4 regions of the Micromonospora sp. ATLC16 genome follow, and region 3 is predicted to be linked to each of the others. Evidence: riboswitches for the same ligand, from Rfam matches in the RefSeq annotation. Region 3 holds a riboswitch; each other region holds the start of a gene.
What was found. A riboswitch is a leader RNA that binds a small molecule or an ion and turns the genes downstream of it on or off. The one in region 3 is predicted to bind cyclic di-AMP.

Region 1: it holds a riboswitch for cyclic di-AMP, as region 3 does, so the genes downstream of both, AC2CHE_RS06570 (NlpC/P60 family protein) here and AC2CHE_RS08795 (coiled-coil domain-containing protein) in region 3, are expected to answer to the same signal.
Region 2: it holds a riboswitch for cyclic di-AMP, as region 3 does, so the genes downstream of both, AC2CHE_RS05450 (C39 family peptidase) here and AC2CHE_RS08795 (coiled-coil domain-containing protein) in region 3, are expected to answer to the same signal.
Region 4: it holds a riboswitch for cyclic di-AMP, as region 3 does, so the genes downstream of both, AC2CHE_RS17390 (coiled-coil domain-containing protein) here and AC2CHE_RS08795 (coiled-coil domain-containing protein) in region 3, are expected to answer to the same signal.

What each region holds. Positions count from the first base shown of each region.
Region 1 is NZ_JBXUOW010000010.1:18,483-20,666, reverse strand. It holds gene AC2CHE_RS06575 (C40 family peptidase) at 1-812, shown strand, start outside; cyclic di-AMP (ydaO/yuaA leader) riboswitch at 1,005-1,139, shown strand; gene AC2CHE_RS06570 (NlpC/P60 family protein) at 1,277-2,184, shown strand, end outside.
Region 2 is NZ_JBXUOW010000008.1:3,570-5,753, forward strand. It holds gene AC2CHE_RS05445 (DUF397 domain-containing protein) at 1-65, shown strand, start outside; gene AC2CHE_RS05450 (C39 family peptidase) at 221-1,099, opposite strand; cyclic di-AMP (ydaO/yuaA leader) riboswitch at 1,327-1,467, opposite strand; gene AC2CHE_RS05455 (hypothetical protein) at 1,745-2,184, opposite strand, start outside.
Region 3 is NZ_JBXUOW010000014.1:69,965-72,148, forward strand. It holds gene AC2CHE_RS08790 (hypothetical protein) at 1-52, opposite strand, end outside; gene AC2CHE_RS08795 (coiled-coil domain-containing protein) at 162-1,313, opposite strand; cyclic di-AMP (ydaO/yuaA leader) riboswitch at 1,318-1,449, opposite strand; gene AC2CHE_RS08800 (cation diffusion facilitator family transporter) at 1,602-2,184, opposite strand, start outside.
Region 4 is NZ_JBXUOW010000039.1:25,238-27,421, reverse strand. It holds gene AC2CHE_RS17395 (YibE/F family protein) at 1-462, shown strand, start outside; cyclic di-AMP (ydaO/yuaA leader) riboswitch at 629-760, shown strand; gene AC2CHE_RS17390 (coiled-coil domain-containing protein) at 764-1,780, shown strand; gene AC2CHE_RS17385 (carbonic anhydrase) at 1,857-2,184, opposite strand, start outside.

The DNA.
Region 1 (2,184 bases), on a different contig from region 3:
AGCCCACCATCGAGCAGTACAACAAGGTGCGCTCCCAGCTGCGGGTCAACAAGCAGAAGTCGAAGAGCCTGGAGAAGAAGATCCAGCCGCTGGCCCTGGAGACCGAGCTGGCGATGAACCGGGTTGCCGATCTCGCCTCCCGCTACTACATCACCGGCCCGTCCAAGGAGATCGGTGCTGTGCTGCTCAACACCAAGCCGAACGAGCTCGGCGAGCAGATGGCCCTCCTTGATCGGTTGGCGTCACAGGAGCGCCACGAGCTCGAAGGCGTCATGAAGATCCGCAAGAAGTACGACGACCAGAAGGCCAAGCTCGACGCTCTGATCGCCGATCAGGAGGCGAAGCAGAAGCAGCTGGCGGCGAAGAAGAAGCAGATCGACGCCGAGATCAAGCGACTGGAGAAGTCGCTGCCGGTGACCACGGTGAAGACCACCAACTGCCCGACCATCAACGGTGTGGTCAGCGACGCCGCCCGCACGGCCATCCGTACCGCCTGCGCCCAGGTCGGCAAGCCGTACGTGTGGGGTGCCACCGGCCCGAACTCGTTCGACTGCTCCGGTCTGACCCAGTACGCGTACAAGGCCGCCGGCATCTACCTCACCCACTACACGGGTGCCCAGTGGAACGAGGGCAAGGCCGTATCCCGTTCGGACGCCCGTCCCGGCGATCTCGTCTTCTTCCGCAGCGATGTCAGCCACGTGGGGCTGTACCTGGGCAACAACCAGATGGTCCACTCGCCACGGGCCGGCAAGCCGGTGAACGTCTCGCCCATCACGACCATGCCGGTCGCCGGTTTCCGCCGACCCGGCTGAGCCGCCACCAGCGTCGGCTGAGCGGTCGCGCAGGATCGCCCGAGGGCTCCCGGTCAAGTCGACGGGGGCCCTCGTCGTTGTCGGATGTCAGCACCCACAGTGACGGCGCGGTTGTGTTGCGTATCGACGCCGATCGTCCCTACGCTGGGCAATCGTCGGCCGCTGGCAGATCCGCCCACCCCGGGCGGTAACGGTCCGACACCGCCGAATCGCTCGTGAGCGAGCCGGGGAACCAGGTACCCGGGTGAATCCGTGCCCGTCACGGTAGGGCGCCCCTTCCCGCCCGAACCCGTCAGCCAGGCCCTGTGCGCCGAAGTCCTCGGTCGAGCCGAGGCGGAGTCCAGGCGGCGGTCCGGCAATCCCTAACGTGGCCGGCCTTCGCCCGGGCCGACGTAGGCCGGCCAGGGACTTCGGCACCGGGCCTGACCCGGTAGGCGGTATGGGAAGAAGGAGTGCTGAGCCAGGTGGCAGACCAGGCCCCGCGGCCGCCGTCAACGCGTCCGGAACTGTCCGGCCGGCCGACGGCTGCGCCGCGTTTTCGCTGGTATCGCTGCATCCCCGCCGCCCTGGCCGCGACCGCCGTGATGTTGACCGGCGGCGCGGCGGCCGCCTGGGCCGATCCCACGGTCGCCGACATCGAGCGCCGCATCGACGAGGACTGGAACCGGCTCGAACCCGTCATCGAGCAGCACAACGCCACGCGGCAGGACCTGGCCGGCAAGCGACGGGAGGCGGACGCCCTGGCCGCCCGGATCGCGCCGCTGCAACGCCAGGTGGACGAGGCCATGGATCGGGTTGGCAAGCTCGCCGCCCGTGCGTACAAGGGCGGACAGGTGCGGGCCGTCAACGTGCTGCTCGGCAGCCGGTCGCCGGGTGAGGTCGTCGAGCAGCTCGGCCTGCTCGACCGGTACGCCCGGGTCCAGCAGCAGGACGTCCGGCACGCGAGTGAACTGCGCGACGAACTCGTCGCGGCCAAGGCCGGGCTGGACCGCACCGTCGATCAGCTGACCCGCGCCGAGGCCGATCTCGCGGCGAAGCGGCGACAGATCGACACCGAGATCGACAGGTTGCAGCGGCTCCGGCTACGGGCGTACGGGAAGGGCGGCGGTGGGCCGCTGCGGCCGGCGCCCTGTCCGGCCAGCTACCCCGGCAGAGCGGCGGGGGATGCGGTCACCTTCGCCTGCGCCCAGATCGGCAAGCCGTACTCCTGGGGCGCCGAGGGACCCGATGCGTACGACTGTTCCGGGCTGACGCTGGCCGCATGGTCGCGGGCCGGTGTCGCGCTGCCGCACAACGCGGCCAGGCAGCGTCAGGTCACCGCGTCGGTCAGCCGCGGCGCGCTGCGCCCCGGAGACCTCGTCTTCTACTACCG
Region 2 (2,184 bases), on a different contig from region 3:
CCTTCACCCCGGCGGCCTGGGCGGGCTTCGTCGGCCTGGCGAAGCGGCACGCCCCGCACGCCTGACGACGCGACACCGCCCACACGTCCGACGAACCCGAGCTACGGCGAGCTGGCGACACAGCACGCCCCGCCGCTTGACGTACCGGAAACGGAAGCCCTCGGCCCGCGGGCCGAGGGCTTCCGGGTGCAGCGGAACGGGTGCAGCGGAACGGGTGCGATCAGGCCGAGTAGCCGCGGGTGGCGGCCCAGTTGGCCAGGGCGATGGTGCTGATCCAGTACGACGGGTACGAGGCGTCGGCCGAGTCGGCGATTTTCACCAGCCGGCCGGAGTCCTGGTAGCCGACCACGGCGATGTAGTGGCCCCCGGGGAACGAGTGCCAGCGGCCGTCGGTGTCGGTGACGGAACCGGCGACGTTCACCACGACGCCCCGCCCGTCGGTGACGGCGGCGACGACGTCCGCCTGGAGCTGATCCATCTGGGTCGGGGTGGCCGCACCGCCACGGATCATCGTGGTCTCGTACGGGTCGCCCTTGACGACGGCGTTGAGGACGCGGGTGGTGTCCTCGGCCGAGTTGGTGCCGGCGAAGGTGGTGCCGAGTTGGCTGGCCAGGGCGTCCTGGGTACGCGCGACACCGGCGGCGCTTAGCGCGTTACGCACCGCGGCGGGACCGCAGTAGTAGCCGTTGCTCTGGGCCTGGTGGTCGTAGTCCAGAACCTTCGAGGCCGGCGGCTTGGGTGTCGCCTTCTTGCTGACCAGGTCCGGGTCCGTGGTGGCCTTCGGTGACGGCGAGGCGGCGCTGGCCGGCGCGGCACTGCCGGGTGCGGCGCTGCTGGGTGCGGCGGTCGTCGGCGCCACCTCCACCTGACTCGGCGCGACCTCCGCCTGACTCGGCGCGACCTCCGTGTCACTGCGCACTTCGGCGGCGGCGGTCGTGGCCTGCGTGGTTGCCGGGGTGTTCCCGGTGCCGGCGAGGGCCGCGCCGGTGCCGGTGGCCAGGACGAGGGCCACGGCGGATCCGACAACGAGCTGATAGGGGCGTTCGGTGACCCGCCGGCGGAGCCGGCGGGAGAGGGTGTGCTTCAACGGTTCCTCCACGGGTTGAGGGAAGAACGGCACACCGGCACCGGCGGTCGGGTCGGCAGCAGGGCACCGACGACCGCCCGGGTGAGCGGGACAGGCCGTTCAAGGGGTACGCCCGGAAAGGACCCGGGCGGTGGCGATGACCGGGGTCAGCTCGCGGCGGTCGGGCCAGCGAGCACGGGCACCGCGGTGCCGTGGAGGCGGGGGAACCGGGGGATCACATCGGACTGCACGAGGGTTGGTACTCCTTCCGTCACCGCCGACCGGGTTAGCTGACGGATTCGGGCGGGAAGTCGCCCTACCGCAAGCCGAGGCTCACGGATTCACCCCAGTGGCGCTGTGGGTCCCCGGTTCGTGAGATCACGATTGAGCGGGTCGGCACGGCGTCGCTTCCTGCGATCGGCTACCGCACCGGACGCGCTGACATTACTGGTCGGCCACCTCGAAGCCAAACCACCCTGACCTGCTTAAACATCATCCGGCGCGGCAATTTTCGGGTACCGAAGAACTGGCATCGCTCAATGGGACCGACGGCATTCCAGGCACTTTCAGGTAGCAACCGGACGGCCGGTGAAAATCTCGACGGAGATTGCTGCGGCAATGGCCTCACCTACGAAAAGTGACCGAATTTCCGGCCATTGTGACCCAGCTCATGGAATTTCAGCCAAGCCGAGCCGGACGCCAGCGCGGGACAAGGTCGGGCCGCCCGACGGTGACCCGACCGGAGACGGGCAGCCGGTTCGGTCGGAGCCGCCCGGCGGCCACGTACGCCTCGGCGGAGAGGGCGCGGGCCGCCTCGGTGGCCAGTTCCGCCGCCCGCCACAGGTCCCGCTCCCGCTCGGCGGCCGATCGATGGGCCGCCAGGCGGTTGTCACGCACCACCCGGGCGAGGATTACCTCCTGCTCGGCCGGGTGACGCCGGGGGTCCCAGCCGGAGCGGCCCGCCAGCACATCGCTGAGCTGGCGGGCGGTCAGGTCACCACGCCAGTGGGCCGCCATCGCGGCCCGGCGCAGCCAGCGCTCGCGGGCCGCGTACTCGGCCGGGGTTCGGGGGGTGCGTGGGGTCGGCAGTCCGGCGACGCCGGCCAGCCGCCGGGCGG
Region 3 (2,184 bases):
CGGTCATTTGCACCTGGCCGAAGGTCGCCAGGGTGGCCTGGCTTCCTGGCACGACGGTAACCAAGAAGACGCGTCGAGGGAGGGCGCCCCGCCGGCCGACGGGAAACGCAACGCCGGGTGAACCGCTCGTGAAGAGTGGTTCACCCGGCGTGACGAGCAGGTCAGTACACCGACAGGTGGACGTGGTTGGTGTGGTCGCTGGACGGGTCACCCCGGGCGCCGCTGTACGACTTCCAGCCGCTGCTGGGCAGCCAGATCTGCCTGTACCAGATCACGTAGAGCACCGCGAGCCGGTCGGCGTTCTTGACGAAGTACGCCGCCAGGTTGTTGCCGTAGGTCCGGTCACCTCCGGTCGCGTCCCCGCCGAAGCCCTTCTTCTGGGCCGCGAAGTCGCAGGCCCGGCCCTTCGGGTGCTCGCCCGAGCCGCCGGGGCGGTAGCAGGAGACGTACCTGGTGAAGCCGGCCGACTTGGCCTGCTTCAGCGCGTGCAGGGTGCGTGGGGTGATGCAGCCGTTGGCCGGGGTCGGGTCGTTGACGCTGCACGATTCCGAGGGCCACGACCCGTTGGAGTTGCGGGGGGCGGGCTTGGCGGTAGGGCTCGACCCGCTGCTACGCGACGGTGGGCGGGCGGCCCGTCCGGCGGTCCGCTTGGCGGCGCGCTCGGCGGCCCGCTCGGCGGCCCGCTTGGCGGCCCGCGCCCGTTCGGCCGCCTCGTCCCGCTCGATGGCCACGGTCAACGCTCGCTCGGCCTGGTCCTTGCGCTTGGCCATCACGGCCACCTGCTTGCGCTGCTCCTGGATCTCCACGTCCAGGGCCTGCTTGGTGGCGCTGACCTCGTCCCGGGCGGTCTGAAGTTCACGCAACGCGCGGTCCTCGTTGGCGGCCACCGCGTCCAGCGCCGCCGCCCGGTCCATGAAGCCGGCCGGTGAACCGCTGTTGAGCAGCGCCGACGCGGCGCCCAGCCGCCCGGTGCGGTACGCCTGTGCGGCGATCTCGGCGACCTTTGTGCCGCGCTCGGCGACCTGGCTCTCGGTCGTCTTGAGCTGCTCGGCAAGCTTTTTCTGGCGCTTGACCGAGCGGTCGAGCGCCGTCTTGGCGTCGAGGTAGCCCTTGCTGGCTGCCTCCAGCTGCGCGCGCAGGGCCGGGGTGCCACCCTCGTCGTCCACATCGCCCGGGGCTGCCGCCCGCGATGGCGGCGGTGCCGCGGCGGCGGGGGTGAAGGGGGCCAGCGCGACCCCGAGGGCGAGGGCGAGCGCGGCGGCGATCAGGGCCACCGTGGGGGCGGCCGGTCTTACCGTTGCCACTGCTGGCATGCACATGTCCTTCCGTCAGCCGCCGACCGGGTTAGCTGACGGGTTCGGGACGGAAGATCCCTTCCGCTTGCGCGGATACACCCCAGGAACGCGGTTCCCCGGTTCGCCCTGGCGGGCGATTAGGCGGCGGCCGCCGCCGGCACCGGTGGGTGCCGCCTGGCGATGGCCGGGTCAGAGCCTACCGGTGCCCAGGTGACCGGTGCAGCTGCTGGTACTGCTGGTGTTCGGTTGTTGACCAGTAGACCAGAGTAAAAGCGGCGAATATACCTTTTTGTCTGATTCATCTGGTCACCACTGTGCCGCCCCGCAGGGCCCGGGATCCGATCGCGGCTCGATCTGGAGGGTCGCGTGTTCGATCTGGAAGTCCTCGTGCAGTGCCGCGCGGGCCGCCGCCAGCACGGCGCCGAGGTCGGTGCCCGGGCGTACGGTCAGGTGCGCCGAGGCGACCTCCATGCCGGAGGTCAACGTCCAGATGTGCAGGTCGTGGACGCCGGCCACGCCCGGGACCGCGGCCAGCCGGTCGTGCACCGCGGTGACCTGAAGGTGTTCCGGAGCGGCCTGGACCAGGATGCGTACCGCGGCCCGGCCCAGGCGCCACGTCCGGGGCAGGATGAACGTGGCGATCGCGACGGCCACCAGCGGATCGGCCCACCACCAGTCGGTGACGGCGATCAGCGCGGCGGCCGTGATCACGCCGAGCGACCCGAGCAGGTCCCCCAACACCTCCAGGTACGCCCCGCGCAGGTTGATGCTCTGCCGCGCCCCGGGACGCAGGAGGGCGAACGCGGCGACGTTGGCGAGCAGGCCGAGTGCCGCCACCACCAGGACCGGGCCGGCGAGCACCTCGGGCGGATCGCCGAAGCGGCGTACC
Region 4 (2,184 bases), on a different contig from region 3:
AACGAGCTGCGCCACGCCAACCCGAACCTCTCCCGCCGGGAGTTGTACCGCTCGGCCACCCGGGTCGGGCGGGCCCACATCGCCTCGGTGGTCAACACCATCGTGCTGGCGTACGCCGGCGCCTCGCTGCCGCTCCTGCTTCTGCTGACCGCGGACTCCCGTGCGCTGGGGCAGATCCTGACCAGCGAGTTCCTCACCACGGAGATCGTCCGAAGCGTGGTCGCCACGCTCGGGCTGGTCGCCGCGGTACCGCTGACCACCGCGCTGGCCGCGGTCGTCACCACCGCCGGACGCGGCGACACCGGCGTCCCCAGCGGTGCGTCCACCCCCGTGATTCCCCGGCCGGCGACGGACCGGGCCGAGGCGCTCCGCGCTCTGAGCACCCCACCCAACCGAAACACGTCCCCCGCCGCCCCTTCGGGGTGGCCCGAACCGGACAGGAGCACGGACACCACATGGTGACACCCCTCAACGTGACCGCCCCTGCCAATGCGGCTCGTAATCGTGTCGCTGGTCACGCAGAGCGATTACGAAATGACGCATCTCGTCGGGTTCGGGGCGTAGAAGCACAGATGGACCCTCAGGTAACCTCACTGCCGGTCATCGCCGAAGGCGCGCAGCGGCGCCTGCGGTGCCACCGCCCAATCGCCGCGAGGCGAGCCGAGGACCCGAGTACGTGGGGTGAATCCGCGAGAGCGGTAGGGGCCACTTCCGTCCCGAACCCGTCAGCTAACCCGGTCGGCGGTCGATGGAAGGGAAAACAGTGACGGCACCCCTACGCCGCTGGCTGACGCCCGTGGTGGCCGTGTTCGCCGCGTTCGCCGTGTTCGCTGGTCCGATGCCGGCGCCGGCCGCACCGAACAACCCCAAACCCGCGGAGCACGACGACGACCCGCCGATGCTGAACGATCTGATCGAGGCGACCACCCGGGACTACTCCAAGGCCAAGGCCAAGCTGGAGAAGTCCAAGAAGCGCCAGCTCCGACTGGCGGTTGAGGTCCGTTCCGCCCAGGCCGACCTGGACGCGCTCTCCCCGCAGGTGGCTCAGATCGCCACCCAGTCGTACCGGACGGGCCGGGTCGGCGCGATCGCCATGCTGTTGCAGAGCGGCGCACCCGACTCGTTCATCAACCGCGCGTCGGCACTGGACGAGCTGAACCTGGTCAACGACAAGAAGCTGGGCGAGGTCAACGCGATCAAGCTTCGTGCCGAGCAGGCCAAGCTCGCGCTCGACGCCGAGGTGCGCGAGCAGAAGAAGCTGACCAACGACATGGCGCGCAAGAAGAGTGAGGCGGAGAAGTCCCTCCGGCTGGTCGGCGGTGTCGGCCTGACCGGCGGACTGGTGGACGCCACCTCGCCGGTGGCCAGGATCGCGCCGAACCGGTCCTCGGACGGCGGCTGGAAGCCCGAGTCGTGCAGCCAGAACGACCCCACCACGTCGGGCTGCATCACGCCGCGGACGCTGCACATGTACAAGGAGGTCAAGCGGGCCGGGTTCAACCGGTTCGTCGGCTGCTTCCGACCGGGCGACAAGTTCGAGCATCCCAAGGGCCGGGCCTGTGACTGGTCGTTGCAGAACAGCGGCTTCAGCCCGTGGCACAACAACGACACCCGGATCTACGGCAACAACCTGGCGGCCTTCCTGGTCCGCAACGCCGACCGGCTGGGCATCTACTACGTGATCTGGAACCGGCAGATCTGGTTCGCGGCCACGGAGCGCTGGAGTTCCTACAGCGGCCCGTCCAACCACACCGACCACGTGCACGTGTCACTGCTCTGACCGCCCGACGCGACGCACCGAGGGCCGTCCCGCCAGCCGTGGCGGGACGGCCCTTTCGGTCCGATCACCGAGCGGATCAGGGTGCGGTCGCCAGCGCACCGCCGAGTTCGGCGGGTTCCGCGGCGACCGCCCGCACCTCACCGGCGGCCAGCCGGTAGGACATGCCGACCACCGCACATCGCCCGGCAACCACCTCGGCCGCGAGGGTCGCGGAGGAGGCCAGCATCGTCTCGACCGTCCGGGCGATGTGGATGTCCACGATGCCGTCCAGGTCGTGCACTCCGGCATCCTCTGCCCGGTGCAGACTCGGCACCACGGCGTCGACCACGGCACCCAGATGCCCGGGCGGCGTCGTGGCGGTGGCCAGTGCCTCGCGGGCCGCCTGGACAGCGCCGCACGAGTCG